DNA from 4 places in the Geodermatophilus sp. SYSU D01106 genome. Region 1 is predicted to be linked to each of the others. Evidence: riboswitches for the same ligand, from Rfam matches in the RefSeq annotation. Region 1 holds a riboswitch; each other region holds the start of a gene.
What was found. Region 1 has a riboswitch for cyclic di-AMP ahead of ACI78R_RS10250 (hypothetical protein). Riboswitches for the same ligand answer to the same signal wherever they lie in the genome.

Region 1 (4,148 bases):
TGCGGGTCCACCGGCTGTCTGGAGCGCTACGCCGGCCGGCTGGCGCTGCTCGCCGCGGCCGGGGTGCCCGCCGACGCCGGCCCCGGCGAGCTGCGCACCCGCGCGGAGGCCGGCGACCCGGCCGCGCGGGCGGCGGTCGACGGCGCCGCGTGGGCGCTGGGCGTGGCCCTGGCCGGGGTGGTGAACGTCCTCGACATCCCGACCGTCGTGCTCGGCGGGCACCTCGCCGAGCTCACCGGCCTGCTGCGCCCGCGCCTGGAGGAGCACCTGGCCCGCCGGGTGCTGTCGGCCCGCTGGCGGCGGCCGGTGGTCGACGCCGGCGGTGCGGTGCCGGCCGCGGGGGCCACGGGCGCGGCGCTCCGGGCCCTCGACGCGGTGCTCGAGGACCCGGTGCGCTGGCTGCCGGCCTGAGCGGACCGGCCCCGGGGCTCAGCCCTGGTAGTTGACGTGCACGTGGTCGTAGTGGTTGGCGGTCACGCCGCCGCGGTCCTCCATGCGCGACCACGAGCCGCCCGGCGAGGACAGCATCCGCTGCTCCCAGATGAGGTAGTCGACGCCGAGCTCGGACCAGTGGTCGATGTGGTACTGCACGATCGCGTCGCCGAGGGCGGCGTCGGACATGACCATGTAGTCCAGCGCGAGGCCCGACGGGTGCCCGCCCGGGTCGGCCGCGCTGGGCCGGGTGCCGCCGAGGGTGATCGAGGCGGCGCCGGGCACGTTGCTCACCACGGCGTCGGCCGCGGCCTGCACCACCGACCGCACCGGGCCGGAGGTGTTGCTGATCCGGGCCACCCGGGAGGCGGTCGTCCCGGTGGCGGACGACGACGCCGACGACGAGGCGGACGACGAGGACGCGGACGACGACGCGGCGGCGGACTCCTGCTCGGCCTCCGCGGCGGCGGCCGCCTCGGCTGCGGCGGCCTCCGCGGCGGCGGCGGCCTCGGCGGCGACGCGGGCGGCCTCGGCCTCGGCGGCGAGCCGGGCGGCCTCGGCGGCCTGGGCGTCGCGGACGGCCTGGTCGGCGCCGGCCTGCGCCTGCTGGGCGGCGGTCTCGGCGGCCTCGCGGCTGCCGCGGCTCGCGGCGACCTGGCCGAGCTCCGCGATGTCCTGCGGCTGCACCGTCTGCGGCTCGGTGGCGGCGGGGCCGGTGGCGGCCGACAGCCCGAGCGCCTGGGCGACGCTCAGCGACTCCGACGTGCCGGCCTGCGCCTCGGCGGCCGGGTCGGGGGTGAGCAGCAGGTTGGCGGCCAGCGCGCCGGCCGCGGCGACGCCGAGCAGCAGCCCGGGGCGGCGGACGGCGGAGCGGCGGGCGGCGGGGCGGGCGGCGCGGCGGGCGGTCCGGCCGGCGCCGCGGGGCGCGGCGGGGACGGCGATCTCCGCGGTGGGGGCGGCCGGCTCCGGCGTGCGGATCTCGGCGGTGGGGGCGTCCATGCGGGGCTGTGCTCCAGGGGTGCGGCCACGCGGCCCGGTGGCGGGCACGGCGTGGCGGATGTGCGGGCGGCTCCGGCGGTCCGCGAGACGCGGTCGGCCGGCGACCGGCGTCCGGGCGGGGCCGGGCGGTCGCGGGACCGGCGTCGGGGACGGCCGGGGCGGTCAGATCCGGGGGCGCACCCCGGTGCGGCGGAGCCGGCGCGGGGGTGGTGCGGTCGTGCTGAGGGCGCGCGCCATCCGGCGGCTCTCCGTTCTCCCGATGGCCGCCTACCGGGTCAGCTGACGGGTTCGGGCGGGAAGCAGCCCTACCTGCGGGCGGACGGTGTCCGGCCCCGCGGGATTCACCCCAGTGGTGCGGTGGGTCCCCGGCTCGCCCCGGAGGGCGACTCGGCGGCATCCGCCCGGACTCCCCGGACGGGGACGTGACGACCGGTCGGACGGCGCCACGGTAGACGTCGTTATCGCCCCGTGACAATCTCGCGCCGGTCCGGCGTGACGAGTGTCGCGCGCGTCGTCGGCGTGTCGCCTCGCGTCCCGCGGACCCAGCCCTCGGGCTCAGCCCTCGTCGGGCTCGTTCTCGTCCGGCTCGTTCTCGTCCGGCTCGTTCTCGTCCGGCTCGTTCTCGTCCGACTCGTTCTCGTCGGGCTCGTTCTGGTCCTCGCCGCTGGAGCCGCCAGAGCCGCCCTCGTCCTGCTCGACACCGTCCCCGCCGCCTCCGCCGCCGCCCTCGCCCCCACAGGCGGCGGTGACCGGGACGAGGGCCGCGAGGGCCAGACCGACCAGGGCCGCGCGCAGGCGCGCGACCCCCCGGCGCTGCAGCGACACGGGATCCTCCTCGTTCAGCCGAGCAGACGGCGCAGGCAGTCGGCCTGCGTGCGCACCGACCAGACGGCCAGCCGGGCGGGCAGCGTGACGGCGGACCGGGCCACCCGGACGCCGAAGGCGAGGAGGTCGGCGTACTCGGCCGGGCGGGGCGCCGCCGCCCGGGGAGTCGCCGCGCGCGGGGACGCGGGGGCCGGCTCGGGCTCGTCGTCGCCGGGGTCCGCGTCGTCCTCCGGGGCGCCCGCGGCCCCGGCGTCCGGTGCGGCCGCGCCCCGGGCCTCGACGGGGGCCCCGACCTGGGCATCGGCCTGGGCCTCGGGCGGCGCCTCGGGCACCAGCAGGTCGAAGGCGGTGCGCCGGCGGGGGTCGCGCAGCGAGGCGAAGGACGGGATCTCGGGCGAGGCGGGCCCGCCGTCGTCCTCGGAGGGCAGCGGCAGCTGCGCCGGCGGCTCGGGCACGACGCGGCGGATGGCGGTCACCAGCCCCGGCCCGAGGCCCGGCACGGCGGCGAGTTCCCGGCGGGACAGGCCGGCGAGCGCGGCGACGTCGGTGATGCCGGCGCGGGTCAGCGCGGTGACCGCGCGGGTGGGCAGGTCCAGCGTCGCGATCGTCCCCGCCGGCGCGCCCGGCGACCTGGTCGGCATGGCGGAGGACCCTAGTCGGCGCCGGTCAGCCGGCCGCACCGGTGTCCGGGCCGGGCGTACCCGCCGACGACGGACCGGACGGGCCCGCCGACGGGGCGGACGACGAGCCCGGGGACCCCGGCGACGTCGGCGCGGGGGCCTCCGGCTCCGACGGCGCGGGCTCCGACGGCGCGGGCTCCACCGGCTCGGACGACTCCGGTGCCGTCGGCGCCGGGGCCTCCGGCTGGGTCGGCGAGGGCTCCACCGGGTCCGAGGGGGCGGGAGCGGACTCCTCCGGCGCCGGCGCCGACTCCCCCGGCGCCGACCCGGCCGGCGCGGACTCCCCGGCCCCCGACGGCGCGGTGCCGGTGTCCGCCGGCTGCGACGGGGCGGGCCCCGGCGGCGTGGTCGCGGACGGGGCCGCCGGCGCGGTCGCCGACCCGCTGCCCGGGGCGGCGGTGTCCGACGGCGCCGGCTCCCGCGCCGGTGCGGTGTCCTCGGCGGGCGCCGGCCCGGCCGGGGACCCGGCGGCGGGCGGTGCGGCCGCGACGGACAGGGTGACGCGGTCGCCGGCCCGCAGCGGGACGCCGACGGGGTCGAGCGCCGCGACGGTGCCCGGCGCGACCGCCGTCGTCTGCTCGGTCTCCCGGGAGACGGTGAGGCCGAGGGCGGTGAGGTCGGCGGCGACGTCCTCGACCGGCCGGCCCACGTGGTCGCCGGCGGTCAGCACGACCGACGAGGCCGCGGCGGCGCTCCCGCCCGACGGCGTCGAGGACTCGGCGGCCTGCGCCGGGGCCTGCCCGCCGCCGGAGCCGCCGGGCCACAGCACCACGGCGAGCAGGCCGGCGAGCACCAGCGCGAGGACCGGCGCCAGCAGCAGGACGCCGCGGCGCCGGCTGGGCGGCTCCCGCACGTCGTCGCCGGCCGGCAGGAGGGCGGGCACCGGGCTGGTCGGCGGGCCCGCCCCGACGGCGGTCGAGCCGGAGGTCTCCTCGATGGTCTCCTGCACCGCGGTGAGGAAGGCGTCGGCGTCGGCCGGCCGCTCGGCGGGGTCCTTCACCAGCGCCGCGCCGATGAGGGAGCGCACGACCGGCGGCACGTCCTCGGGCAGCGGCTCGGGCTGCTCGCGCACCTGCTTGAGCGCCACGGCGACCGGGTTGGTGCCCTCGAAGGGCGCGTGGCCGGTGAGCGACTCGTAGCCGACCAGGCCGAGCGCGTAGACGTCGCTGGCCGGGCTGACCCGCCCGCCGGCGGCCTGCTCCGGCGACATGT
Region 2 (4,148 bases), on a different contig from region 1:
CCGGCCGTACGCGCCCGGCACGGCGGGGCCCGACTCCTGGGACTGCGGGTCGCTGGTGTCGACGGTCTACCGCGACGCCGGGATCGACCTGCCCGGCGACCAGGCGGGGCTGTTCGCGGGAACGACCCCGGTCGACCTCGCCGACGTGCTGCCCGGCGACCTGGTGTTCCTCGGCACGCCGGAGTCGGGACTCGGGCACGTGGGCATCGCCCTCGACGGGCAGACGATGCTGGCCGCCGACGGGCGGGCCGGCGCGGTCGTCGTCCGCCGGTTGCCGGCCGACCAGGTGCTGCACGTCGGCCGGCCGAGCCTCGGCCCGCGCGCGGAGGTGGCCCCGCCGGGCCCGACCGGCGGCGCACTGCGCGTGGAGTGCGGCAACACGGTCTACCCGCCGAGCTCCGTCGGGGGGCGCTCGTGGGGCGGCTACCCCAACGGCCTGATCCCGCCCAGCGCGCTGTGCCCGATCGGCGTCGGCTCGCACGCGCTGCGCTGCGACGCCGCGGCGGCCTGGCGGGCGCTGAGCGCCGCGTACGCGACGGCGTTCGGCGGGCCGCTCTGCATCACCGACTCCTACCGCACCTACGCCTCGCAGGTGCGGCTCTACGGGGAGAAGCCGGCGCTCGCGGCAGTGCCCGGCACCAGCAACCACGGCTGGGGCCTGGCCGTGGACCTGTGCGGCGGCATCGACACCTTCGGCACCCCGCAGTACGCGTGGATGGTCGCCAACGCCGGCCGCTTCGGCTGGCTGCACCCCACGTGGGCCGACCCGGGCAACGGCCGCGAGGAGCCCTGGCACTGGGAGTACGCGGGCAGCTGAGCCGGACTGTCGGTGGCCGTCCCTAGCGTGCCGGCCAACCGACAGGGAGACCCGTCCCGTCCGTCGCCCGGTCTCCCGGGCGCGCGGCGGGGCACCGGAGGGACACCGCCATGCTCATCGACTGCGACTCGTGCACCGTGCGCGGCACCGGCTGCGCCGACTGCGTCGTCACCGTGCTGCTCGGCGCGCCGCCGGCGGAGCTGGGCACCGCGCCCGTGCTGCTGCCGGTGCCGCCGGTCCCGGCCGCCACCGCCCGCGCCACGGGCGACGCCGCCGCGCCCCTCGCGGGCGTGGTGGTCGACCTCGACGACGTGGAGCGCCGCGCCGTGCGCGCCCTGGCCGACGGCGGCCTGGTGCCTCCGCTGCGTCACCGGCCGGCGGGGGAGGCCCGGCCGGGTGGGCGCCGCCGCACCGGCTGAGACGCAGGTGACGGCCCGGGCGGGCACGCACCGGAGTGGCGCGACTGCTCACCGTGTGTGTTCTCACAGTTCCCGGGGTCCGCGTTTGTCACATCTGCATCACGTCCGTACTGTGGCCGCGTCCGGCCGGGTGGTCGTCACCCACTGCGAGGTGACCTCGGCCGGTCACCGCCGAGTCACCGGACGCCGCCCCCGGGTGTGCGCGAGGTGAGCCGGGGACCCACCGCAGCACTGGGGTGAGTTCTCACGGACACCGGTCCGCCGGGGTCCAGAGATAGGGCACGTCTTCCCAGCCCGAACCCGTCAGCTAACTCGGTAGGCGGTAGCTGAGGAAGAAACGGAGAGCCGCCGCCCGTGGCGACCCCCCGCCCCTCCCTGGGGCATGCCCGTGAACAGTCCGCGTCCCGCAGCACCGCCCGTGTCGCGGGGGCGCACCGCCCCTCCCGCCGCCGTCTCCTCGGCCGCGTCGCGCTGGTCGGCACCACCGCCGCGCTGACCGTGACGCTCCTGCCCGGCACCGCCGTGGCCGACCCGGAGCGGGCCACCACGCCGGAGCAGGCCGCCGAGCTCGCCGCCGACGCCGGCCGCCGCCTGGAGGCCGTCTCCGAGCAGGTCAACGAGGCCCGCGAGACCGTCCTGCAGCAGCAGGCCGCCGCCGCGGCCGCCGACCAGGCGCTCGCCGACGCGCAGGCCCAGCTGCAGGCCCTCGACGGGCAGATCCGCGAGGTCGCCCGCACCGCGTGGACCGGCGGCAACGACACCTTCGCCGGCCTCGAGCTGCTGATGACCAGCGACTCCGCCGACGACTTCGTCAACTCGCTGGCCACCCTCGACCAGATCGCCGGGCACACCACCGACGTGCTCGCCGAGGTCGGGGAGGCTGCCGCGGCCGCCCAGCAGGCGCAGTCCGACGCCGACGCCGCCGAGGCCGACGCGCAGCGCACCCTCGACGACCTCAGCGCTCAGGAGGCGCGGCTCGAGGAGGACATCGCCGACTACCAGGCGCAGTTCGCCGCGCTGACCGCCGCCCAGCAGGCGGCCGCCCTGGCCGCCCAGCAGGCCGGCGAGGCCGAGCAGGCCGCGGCTCCCGCGGCGGCCGGTGGCAGCACCGGCGAGAGCGCTCCGGTCGCGCAGGCCGCCGGTCGGGCCGCGGCGGCGCAGCCCGCCCCGGTGGCGGCGGCCGGTGGCGGCAGCGGCGCCGCGCAGGCCGCCGTGCAGACCGCGCTGGCGCAGGTCGGCGACCCCTACGTGTGGGGCGCCGGCGGGCCGAACGCCTTCGACTGCTCGGGCCTGACCCAGTACGCCTACGCGGCGGCCGGGATCAGCCTCCCGCACTCGAGCCGCATGCAGTCGCAGATGGGCACCGCGGTCACGCGGTCGCAGCTGCAGCCGGGCGACCTGATCTTCTACTACAGCCCGGTCAGCCACGTCTCGATGTACATCGGCAACGGCCAGATGGTGCACGCCTCCACCTCCGGCGTGCCGGTGAAGGTCGTGTCGGTCGACTCGATGGGCGGCATCACCGCCATGCGCCGCATCGCCTGACGAAGGACCCCCTCCTCCCCACGCCTCGCGAGCTCGGCGCGGGACCCGGGAGGGTGCCGTTCCAGCACCTCGCCGGTGAGGGCCGGGGACCCAGCACGGGTCCCCGGCCCTCGCCGCGTCCGGGGCCCGGGCCGACCGTCCCGGCGCCCGCCTAGGATCGGCCGGGTGGGCTGGGCGGCGGCGTGAGCAGGGCCCGCCAGGAGGACCGCACCGGCCCCGCGCCGGCCCGCCGCTGGACCGCCCGCCGCGCCGCCCTCGTCGTCGCCGCGGTGCTCGGGGCGGCGTTCGTCGTCGTGGTCGCCGTCCGGACGCCGTGGACCGTGCTGCCGCCCCCGCCCGGCGGGGCCACACCGGTCAGCGACGACGCCGGGCTGCCCGCCGAGGTGGTGCGCCGCGCCGAGGCGCTGGCCGCCGACCTGCGTCCCGCCTCGCTGGCCAACCTCCTGCTCGGCCTGGCCGTCTCCGCCCTGTTCGGCCTGACCCGCCTCGGCAGCCGGCTGGTCGGCGCGCTCGGCCGGACCGACGGCCGCCGGTGGCCGCTGACCGTCCTGGCCGCCACGGTGGTCCTGCTGCTCGCCGGGCGGCTGGCCACGCTGCCGATCAGCGCGTACGGCGAGGTGGTCCGGCACCGCTACGGCCTGTCCACCCGGTCGTGGGGGCTGTGGCTGCGCGACGTCGCCGTGAACACGGCCATCGACGCCGGCCTGACCGCGCTCGGGCTGCTCGCCCTGGTCGCCCTGGCCCGGTGGGCGCCGCGCACCTGGTGGGCGTGGGCGTCGGCGGGCGCCGCCGCGCTCGTGGTCACCGGCTCCTTCCTCTACCCGGTGGTGATCGAGCCGGCGTTCAACAGCTTCGCGTCGCTCCCGGCCGGGCAACTGCGCACCGACGTCCTGGAGCTCGCCGAGGAGAGCGGCACGCCGGTCGAGGACGTCCTCGTGGCCGACGCCTCCCGCCGGACGACGTCGCTCAACGCCTACGTGTCCGGGTTCGGCTCCACGCGCCGCGTCGTCCTCTACGACACGCTGCTCGCCGACGTGCCCGACGACGAGATCGAGTCGATCGTGGCCCACGAGCTCGGGCACGTGGCCACCGACGACGTCCTCACCGGCACGCTGATGGGCGCCCTCGGCGCGGCGGGAGCGGTGGCGCTGCTCGGCTGGCTGCTGTCGTGGCCGCCCCTGCTCCGGCGGGCGGGCGCGGGGTCCGCCGGTGACCCGCGGGTCGTGCCGCTGGTGCTGCTGCTCAGCGCCGTCGGCACGCTGGCGGCCACCCCGGTGCAGAACCTCGTCTCGCGGCACGTGGAGGCGCGCGCCGACCTGCACGCCCTCGACCTCACCGGCGACGCCGCGGCGTTCGTGGCGATGCAG
Region 3 (4,148 bases), on a different contig from region 1:
CGCGCCGGCAGCCCCATCCGGGTGGCGGTGGCCAGCACGACCGGGGTGAGCAGGACGACCGTGGCGTCCAGGCTGAGCAGCGCCGTCACCCCGGCGGCGAGCAGCACCACCCGGCCGAGCAGCGCGCCGGCCGAGCGCCCCGCCCGCCGGGCCGTCGCCGCGGCCGCCCAGGTGAACACGCCCTCCCGGTCGGCGAGGTCGGCGAGCACCAGCACGACGACGAGGAACGCCACGGTGGGCAGCACCCCGCGTACCGCCGTCTCGGCCGCGGCGAAGCCGACCGCGCCGACGGCCACCAGGTACACCGCGCCCACCACGGCGACCGCCGCCGGGGGCACGCGGCGGGTGCCGGCCGTGGCCGCCGCGAGGGTGGCGGCCAGCACGACGCCGGCGGTGCCGAGCGCGACCGGGTCGGTCACCTCAGATGCGGGTGAACAGGTAGACCGAGACCACGACGCCGAAGGCCACGATGAGCACCCGCAGCGGCGTCGCGGGGATGCGGCTGGCGATCCGCGCGCCGGCGAACCCGCCGACCAGGCTGGCCGGCGCGGCGACCGCGACCACCTCCCAGGCGATCGGCCCGAACAGCCCGAAGACGACGAGGGTGACCGTCGCCGTCACCGCCGACAGCGCCGACTTGAGCGCGTTGGCCAGCGCCAGCCGGTGCAGCGCCGTCCCGAGGACCCCGACCAGGATGACGCCGAGCGCCCCGCCGAAGTAGCCGCCGTAGACGGTGGCGAGGAACAGAGCGACGTAGAGCCACCACGGGTCGCGCACGGCGCCGTCGTCGCGGTCGCGCAGCCGGCGGGTGAGCAGCGGCTGCACCGCCAGCAGCAGGCTGGCGAGCAGCACGAGCACCGGCACGACGACGTCGAAGGCCTCGCTCGGCGTGGTCAGCAGCAGCACGCTGCCGGCCGTGCCGCCGAGCACCGCGACGACGCCGAGGCGCACCAGGCGCCCGCGCTGGCCGGCGTACTCGCGGCGGAAGCCGAGCATCCCGCCGAGGTAGCCGGGCCACTGCGACACCGAGTTGGTCACGTTGGCCGCCACCGTGGGCAGGCCGAGCGCGACCAGGGTGGGGAACAGGATCAGCGACCCGCCGCCGGCGATCGAGTTGATGACGCCGGCGAGCAGGGAGACCGCCGCGGCGATGACCAGGTCGGCGGCGGACACGGGGCGGGAGCCTACGGTGGCGCCATGCGCCTCCCCGCCCCGGCGACCTGGCTGGCCGCCGCCCTCGGCGGATCCGGCGTGCTGCACCTGGTGCGGCCGCGGACCTACGAGTGGCTGGTGCCCCCGGAGCTCGGCGACGCCCGCTCCTGGGTGCTCGGCAGCGGGGTGGCCGAGGTGGCCACCGCGGCGCTCCTGGCCGCGCCGCCTACCCGCCGGGCCGGGGGCTGGGCCGCGGCCGGGCTCCTGGCGTCGTTCGTGCCGGCGCACCTGCACCACCTCCGGATCGCCCGCGGGCGGCCGGCGCTGCTGGCCGCCGGGGTGCTGCGGCTGCCGCTGCAGGCGCCGATGATCGGCGCGGCGCTGCGGGTGGCCCGGGGCCGGGCGTGACCGAGCCCTTCCCCACGGACTGGGAGCGCGCGCTGGTCGTCGTCGCCCACCCCGACGACGTCGAGTACGGGTGCGCGGCCGCCGTCGCCGTGTGGACCGACGCCGGGCGGGACGTCCGGTACCTGCTGGCCACCCGCGGGGAGGCCGGCATCGCCGGGCTGCCGCCGGGGGAGGCGGGGCCGCTGCGCGAGCGGGAGCAGCGGGCGTCGGCGGCGGTGGTCGGCGTCACGGGGGTCGAGTTCCTCGGGTTCCCCGACGGCCGGCTCGTGGAGGGACTGGAGCTGCGCCGGTCGCTGGCCGCGGCGATCCGCCGGCACCGGCCGGAGCTGGTGGTGACGATGCACTTCGGCGAGACGTGGACGCCGCCGGGCGTGACCCCGGCGTACTGGAACAGCGCCGACCACCGGGCGCTCGGCCGCTCCGTGATCGACGCGGTGGGCGATGCCGCCAACGAGTGGATCTTCCCCGAGCTCGCCGGGCAGGAGCCGTGGCGGGGCGTGCGCTGGGTCGCCGTCGCCACGCCGGTCGGGGCGACGCACGCCGTCGACGTCACCGACGTCGTCGACCGGGCGGTGGCCTCGCTGGCCGAGCACCGCCGCTACCTCGAGGCGCTGTCGGACGACCCGGTCGAGGAGCAGGCACGGCGACAGGTCGAGATGGCGACGCCGGAGGTGGACGGCCGGCGCAGGACCGGCTTCGCGCTCTACGCCGGCTGAGCGCGCCGGCCGTCCACCCCTCAGGCGGGCGTCACGGCAGGAAGCTCACGTGGACGTGGTCCATGTGGTTGGCCGTCGGTGAGCCGCGGTCGGCCATGGCCTGCCAGCCGGACCCGCCGACCAGCCAGATCCGCTGCTGCCAGATGACGTACTCGACGCGCAGCCGTGCCGCGTTGTCGATGACGAACTGGGCGACCGCGTGCCCCTTCGCCGCGTCGGCGTACACCATGAAGTCGGCGGCCAGTTCCTGCGTGGGGGAGTGCCCGGGCCGGGTGAGGACCGTGGACACCGCGAAGGCCTGCGTGACCTCCGCGACGGCCGGCCGCACGTGCGGCGCCCAGGCGCTGTAGGCGGTCGACGTCGGGGTCGGCGCCCCGGTGAGGTCCGTGGCGACGGCGACGACGGCGGTGGCCGCCGCGGCGGCGGGCGCGGGTGCGGGAGCCGCCGCCGGTGCGGGAGCCGCGGCCGGCGCGGCAGCGGGGGCGGGTGCCGGGGCGACGTCGCCGCGGCTGGACCAGTGCTCGGACCAGCCGCCCCGGTCGTGCCGGTCGCCGTCCCAGGGACGGTCGGCGGAGGCGGCCGACTGACCGGCCAGGCAGAGGGCGACGGTGGCGGTGCCGACGGTGAGCGTGCGGCGGAGGGCGTGTCTGCGCATGACGAGGAGAGCTCCTGTCGTGTGGCCCCGCGCGGTCCCGCCGTCTGCTCGGCAGGGGACCGCCCCGGGGCAGGGGAGGGCACGGGATCCGGGACGGCGCGCGGCAGCCCGGCGTCGGGCCGGTGCGGAGGCCGGTCGGGTCCGGATCCCGGAGGCGCGGCGGCCGGCGCGGGTGCGCGGGCCGCGGCGAGGTGTCTGGGGGCGGGGCGCGTCGGGGCAGGCGCCGACGGCGCTCCCCGTGTCGCGGCTCTCCGTTTCTCCCGTGGCCGCCTACCGGGTCAGCTGACGGGTTCGGGCGGGGATGTCGCCCTACCCACCTCCCGGGAGGACCGGGCGGTGGGACTCACCCCGGTGACGCGGTGGGTCCCCGGCTCGCGGCCACAGGCGTGGTCCGCGACTCGGCGGCGTCCGGGCGGATCACCCCGGCTGGGGCGGAAGGGCCGTCCGGACGGGTCGACCGTAGGGAGGCCCGCGGGACCCGGCAACGGGGACCGGGGAGTTCCGGTGGACCGGGAGGCTCCCGTCGCCGGGTGTTCGCCGAGCGGACACCCCGGGCCGGACTGCGGCGCGCCCGGGAGTCCGCCAGGGTGGGGGCGTCGAGCGCGACCACCCCCGGGAGGACGACGGTGACCGAGGCCAGCACGCGCGAGGAGATCGCCGCGACCGACGGCGCGGGGCCGCTGACCCAGGAGGAGCTGACCCGCATCCACGCCTGGTGGCGGGCGGCCAACTACCTGTCGGTCGGCCAGATCTACCTCATGGACAACCCGCTGCTGCGCGAGCCGCTGCGCCCGGAGCACGTCAAGCCGCGGCTGCTCGGCCACTGGGGCACGACGCCGGGGCTGAACTTCGTCCACGCACACCTCAACCGGGCGATCGCCGCGCGCGACCTCGACTGCATGTACGTGATGGGGCCCGGCCACGGCGGCCCCGGCCCGGTCGCGTCGGCCTGGCTGGAGGGCACCTACAGCGAGGTCTACCCCGACGTGTCGCAGGACGAGCCGGGGATGAAGCGGCTGTTCACCCAGTTCAGCTTCCCCGGCGGGATCCCGAGCCACGTGGCGCCGGAGACGCCCGGCTCGATCCACGAGGGCGGCGAGCTCGGCTACGCCCTGGTGCACGCCTACGGCGCCGCCTTCGACAACCCGGACCTCGTCGTCGCCGCCGTCGTGGGCGACGGCGAGGCCGAGACCGGCCCGCTGGCCGCGAGCTGGCAC
Region 4 (4,148 bases), on a different contig from region 1:
CTCCGCCGAGGGCCGCGTCGTCGTCAAGACGGCGAAGGCCCCGGCCACGCCGCGCGGGCTCGGGCCGAGCGGCCCGCTCGACGACAAGGGCATGCGCGCAGCGATCACCGCCACCGCCGACGACGTCCTCGCGGGCACGCCCTGCCTCGGGCAGGCGCTGCTGGAGCGGCGGGTGCCGGCCGACTGCCGCCGCCGTCCCGACGAGCAGGCCGGCGACGCCGTCGTCCGGATCGGCCTCCGGCTCGACGGCGAGGTGCTCGCCGTCCAGGGCCCGCCCGGCAGCGGCAAGACCCGGGCGGCGTCGATGCTCATCCGCGCGCTGCTCGACGCCGGCAAGAAGGTCGGCGTCACGGCCACCTCGCACGCCGTCATCGGCAACGTCCTGTCGGCCGTCGACCGGCCGGCGCTGCAGAAGTGCGACGAGCACCAGGCGTGCGGCGCGCCCGGCGTCGAGTGGTCGAAGGACGGCAAGGACGTCGCCCGGCGGCTCGTCGACGGCGACGTGCGGCTCGTCGGCGGGACGGCGTGGTTCTGGACCCAGCCTGACCTGGCCGAGGCCGTCGACGTGCTCGTCGTCGACGAGGCGGGGCAGTTCTCGTTGGCCAACGCGGTCGCGGTGGCGCGGGCCGGGAAGTCGCTGGTGCTGCTCGGCGACCCGCAGCAGCTGGCCCAGCCCTCGCAGGGCGTGCACCCCGGCGACTCGGGGCTGTCGGCGCTGGAGCACCTGCTCGAGGGGCACCCGACCGTGCCCGAGGGCCGCGGCATCTTCCTCGACACGACCTACCGGATGCACCCGGCGCTGACGCGGTTCGTGTCGGACCTGGCGTACGAGGGCCGCCTGGAGTCGGCGGCGCTGCGCGAGCGGATCACCGTGCGGCCGGGCGGGCTGGTGTCCGGCAGCGGGCTGGCGGTGCGGTCGGTGGCGCACACGGTGCCGGCCTCGGCGTCGTCCACGGAGGAGGCCGCCGAGGTGGCCGCCGTCTGGCGGTCGCTGCAGGGCGTCGGCTGGGTCGACGCCGAGGGCGCCGAGCGGCCGATCGGCCCGGACGACGTGCTCGTCGTCGCCCCCTACAACAACCAGGTGGCGCTGATCCGCTCGCTGCTGCCCGACGGTGCGCGGGTCGGCACGGTGGACCGGTTCCAGGGGCAGGAGGCGCCGGTCGTCGTCTACTCGACGACGTCGACCTCGGCCGACGAGGCGCCGCGCGGGGTCTCGTTCCTCTACGACCTCAACCGGCTCAACGTGGCGGTGTCGCGGGCGAAGGCGCTGGCGGTCGTGGTGATGAGCCCGCTGCTGCTCGACGCGCAGGTGCGGACGCCGGAGCAGCTGCGGCAGGTCAACGCGATGTGCCGGCTGGCCGAGCTGGCCGGTGTCTGACACCGCGGAGCTCGCGGGCCTGCTCGGCGTCGGCGCGGACGTGCTGGTGCGGGCGCTGGGGGACGGCTGGCTTGAGGTCGCCGGGCCGCCGCACGAGCGCTGGTTCGTGAGCGGGCGTCCGGTGCAGGTCGCCGTCGGCTGGGACGGGTTCGGCTTCACGCTGGCCCGCCCCGAGCCGCGCTGGTCGGGCGACGACCTGGTGTGGGAGTTCGCGGCCGAGCGCGGCTTCGGCTCCGACGAGGTCGTCTACGAGCGGGCGATGCTGGCCGAGGCCGCGGAGGAGGTCGCCCGCCGTCGCCGGCGGACGTTCCGCTGGTGCCCGGTGTGCCGCGAGGTCAACGCCCGCGAGCACGTGCACGACAACACCGGCCTGTGCATGCGCTGCGCCGAGCGCCACCTCGGCGTCACGTACTGAGCGGGCCCGGGAGGGGCCGATAGCGCGACAAAGGCCCTCTGGGGACCGACGACGGCGCCCCGGTCGGCGGTGACCGGGGCGCCGTCCGTCCGTCAGGCGACCCGGCGGGCGCCCTGGTAGCCGGTCATCGAGTCGAGGTTCACGACCGCGACCGGCTTGCCGGCGGTGGAGGCGTGCACCATCTGGCCGTTGCCGATGTACATGCCCACGTGCGAGACCGGGCTGTAGAAGAACACCAGGTCGCCGGGCTTGAGGTCGGACTTCGCCACCGGGGTGCCGAACGTCGACTGGGCCCGCGAGGTGCGGGGGATCTCCACGCCGGCCGCGCGGTAGGCGAAGCTGGTCAGCCCGGAGCAGTCGAACCGGTCGGGACCGGTCGCGCCGTACTGGTACATGTCGCCGCGCTGCGCGAGCGCGGTGTCGACGGCCGCCTGGGCGACGCCGTTCGGAGCGGCCACCGGGGCCGCCGCCACGACCCCGCCACCACCGCCGCCGCCTGCGGCAGCCGAGGCCGGGAGGGGCGAGAGCGCGATGCCGGCTCCGGCGATGGCCGCGACGGCGATGCCGCGGAACGAGCGACGGGCGAGGGGCGTGCGTGCAGTCGTCATGGACGACGGTTCTCCTGTTCTCCACGGTCGCCTACCGGGTTAGCTGACGGGTTCGGGCGGGGGAGTCGCCCGGCGCGAGAGGTCGCGCTTCACCCCTGGGACTCGATGGGTCCCCGGTCCGGAGGGCGGCTGGCTGCCGGCGTCCGGTTCGGCGTGGTCCGGCGGGTGTCACACGGGTTCGTGACGGGGGCCCGGCCAGGACCAGCGGGAACGGTAGGGAGGGCCGCGGACCGTCACAACCGCCCGAGGGACGCGCCACGCCCGGTCCCGGACCGTGGACTTGACGGCGGCCGCCCATCCGACACGCCACCGCCACCACCGCAGATGCCTCTCCGGAGCCCGCGACGCGCGACCGCGGACGCGCGGGGACACGCCGTGCCCCACGAGAAAGGACGGCGCGGTGCGTCCGCACGCGGTGTCAGGAGCCGCCCACGGACGGGCGGTCTCCGAGCGTGGGGACGTGGCGGTTGCCGGACGCGTTGACGGGGCACGGAACGGGGGATCGAGAGAGAGGAGCACCCCATGGGAATGATGAGGAACCTCATCGCCTCCGGCGTGGCCGCGAAGGTCGTGCAGGAGCTCAAGAAGCCGCAGAACCAGGCGAAGATCAAGCAGTTCGTCCGCGACTTCCAGGCCAAGCAGAAGAAGGGCGGCACCGGCGGCCGCGCCTACTGACCGCTGATCCGCCCGCGGCCCCCGTCCCACCCCGGGACGGGGGCCGCGGTGCGTCCGGGGCCGGTGCGACGGTCCGTTGCAGTTCCGAGACGGCTCGGTCCCCGGCGTCCCGGACAGCGACCCGACCCCGTGTGACGCTCGCCGGCGTCTAGCCGCGACGCCGGCGCCGACCTCCCCGGGAGGCGCTGCCGGCGCGCGTCCGCACGACCACCACGGAATGCCCCATGAACCAGTCCTCCGCCCGCCGCCGACTCGGCGCGCTTCCCGTCCTGCTCGCCACGGGCCTCCTCCTCGCCGGCTGCGGGGACGACGGCGAGACCGGCCTCCCCGCGCCCACCTCCACCCCGTCGGCCCCGGCGACGTCGTCCGCGGCGGCCCCGACCACGCCCGCCCCGACGACGCCCGCCCCCGAGCCCGCGGTGGCCCCTGCCCCCACGCCGGAGGTGACGCCGGCTCCCGTGGTCGTGGACTTCCTCATGCCCGCCGTGGTCGGCATGACGCTGCAGGACGCCCAGGACCTGATCCAGACCAACGGCGCCTACCTCAGCCTGTCCCACGACCTGCTGGGCAGCCGCAACCAGGTCCTCGACGCCAACTGGCGGGTCTGCACCCAGAACATCGCACCCGGCCAGCGGGTCACCGGGGACGTCGAGGGCGCCATCGACCTCGGCGCGGTCAAGCTCGACGAGCTCTGCCCCTGACGTCCGGCCGCGGCCCCGTCCCGGTGGGACGGGGCCGCGGTGCGGTCAGGGCCGGCCGGCGTGCGGGACGTCGACCTCGGTCGCGAGCAGCACCGCCTCGCGCACGGGCGCGCGGTTGTGCTCGTAGAAGTCCGGCGCCGCGCACATGAGCAGCGTCCGGCCGTCCTCGCCGCCGAGCATGCAGGCGTAGACGCCCAGCCCCTCGGGCGCGGCGACGGCGTCGACGATCTCGCCGCCCTCGGCCACCCGGACCACCCGCCCGCCGACGGCGTCCGCCGCCCAGATGCAGCCGTCGGCGTCGAGCGCGCAGCCGTCCGGGGCGACGGCGAGCTGCCCGAGCACCTCGTCCACGGTGCGCCCGGTGACCTCCG

Region 2: linked by a shared signal. The riboswitch ahead of ACI78R_RS05695 (C40 family peptidase) and the one ahead of ACI78R_RS10250 (hypothetical protein) in region 1 are both predicted to bind cyclic di-AMP.
Region 3: linked by a shared signal. The riboswitch ahead of ACI78R_RS06440 (hypothetical protein) and the one ahead of ACI78R_RS10250 (hypothetical protein) in region 1 are both predicted to bind cyclic di-AMP.
Region 4: linked by a shared signal. The riboswitch ahead of ACI78R_RS07000 (C40 family peptidase) and the one ahead of ACI78R_RS10250 (hypothetical protein) in region 1 are both predicted to bind cyclic di-AMP.

What each region holds. Positions count from the first base shown of each region.
Region 1 is NZ_JBJGYM010000007.1:166,867-171,014, forward strand. It holds gene ACI78R_RS10245 (ROK family transcriptional regulator) at 1-411, shown strand, start outside; gene ACI78R_RS10250 (hypothetical protein) at 430-1,431, opposite strand; cyclic di-AMP (ydaO/yuaA leader) riboswitch at 1,680-1,834, opposite strand; gene ACI78R_RS10255 (hypothetical protein) at 1,987-2,256, opposite strand; gene ACI78R_RS10260 (DNA-directed RNA polymerase subunit alpha C-terminal domain-containing protein) at 2,271-2,897, opposite strand; gene ACI78R_RS10265 (protein kinase domain-containing protein) at 2,923-4,148, opposite strand, start outside.
Region 2 is NZ_JBJGYM010000004.1:56,203-60,350, reverse strand. It holds gene ACI78R_RS05705 (NlpC/P60 family protein) at 1-817, shown strand, start outside; gene ACI78R_RS05700 (hypothetical protein) at 928-1,236, shown strand; cyclic di-AMP (ydaO/yuaA leader) riboswitch at 1,396-1,573, shown strand; gene ACI78R_RS05695 (C40 family peptidase) at 1,735-2,781, shown strand; gene ACI78R_RS05690 (M48 family metallopeptidase) at 2,964-4,148, shown strand, end outside.
Region 3 is NZ_JBJGYM010000004.1:205,831-209,978, reverse strand. It holds gene ACI78R_RS06460 (SLC13 family permease) at 1-419, opposite strand, end outside; gene ACI78R_RS06455 (sulfite exporter TauE/SafE family protein) at 421-1,173, opposite strand; gene ACI78R_RS06450 (DoxX family protein) at 1,198-1,560, shown strand; gene ACI78R_RS06445 (PIG-L deacetylase family protein) at 1,557-2,276, shown strand; gene ACI78R_RS06440 (hypothetical protein) at 2,308-2,931, opposite strand; cyclic di-AMP (ydaO/yuaA leader) riboswitch at 3,184-3,328, opposite strand; gene ACI78R_RS06435 (phosphoketolase family protein) at 3,558-4,148, shown strand, end outside.
Region 4 is NZ_JBJGYM010000005.1:13,582-17,729, reverse strand. It holds gene ACI78R_RS07010 (TM0106 family RecB-like putative nuclease) at 1-1,378, shown strand, start outside; gene ACI78R_RS07005 (hypothetical protein) at 1,371-1,793, shown strand; gene ACI78R_RS07000 (C40 family peptidase) at 1,886-2,401, opposite strand; cyclic di-AMP (ydaO/yuaA leader) riboswitch at 2,414-2,565, opposite strand; gene ACI78R_RS06995 (hypothetical protein) at 2,924-3,076, shown strand; gene ACI78R_RS06990 (hypothetical protein) at 3,301-3,777, shown strand; gene ACI78R_RS06985 (SMP-30/gluconolactonase/LRE family protein) at 3,823-4,148, opposite strand, start outside.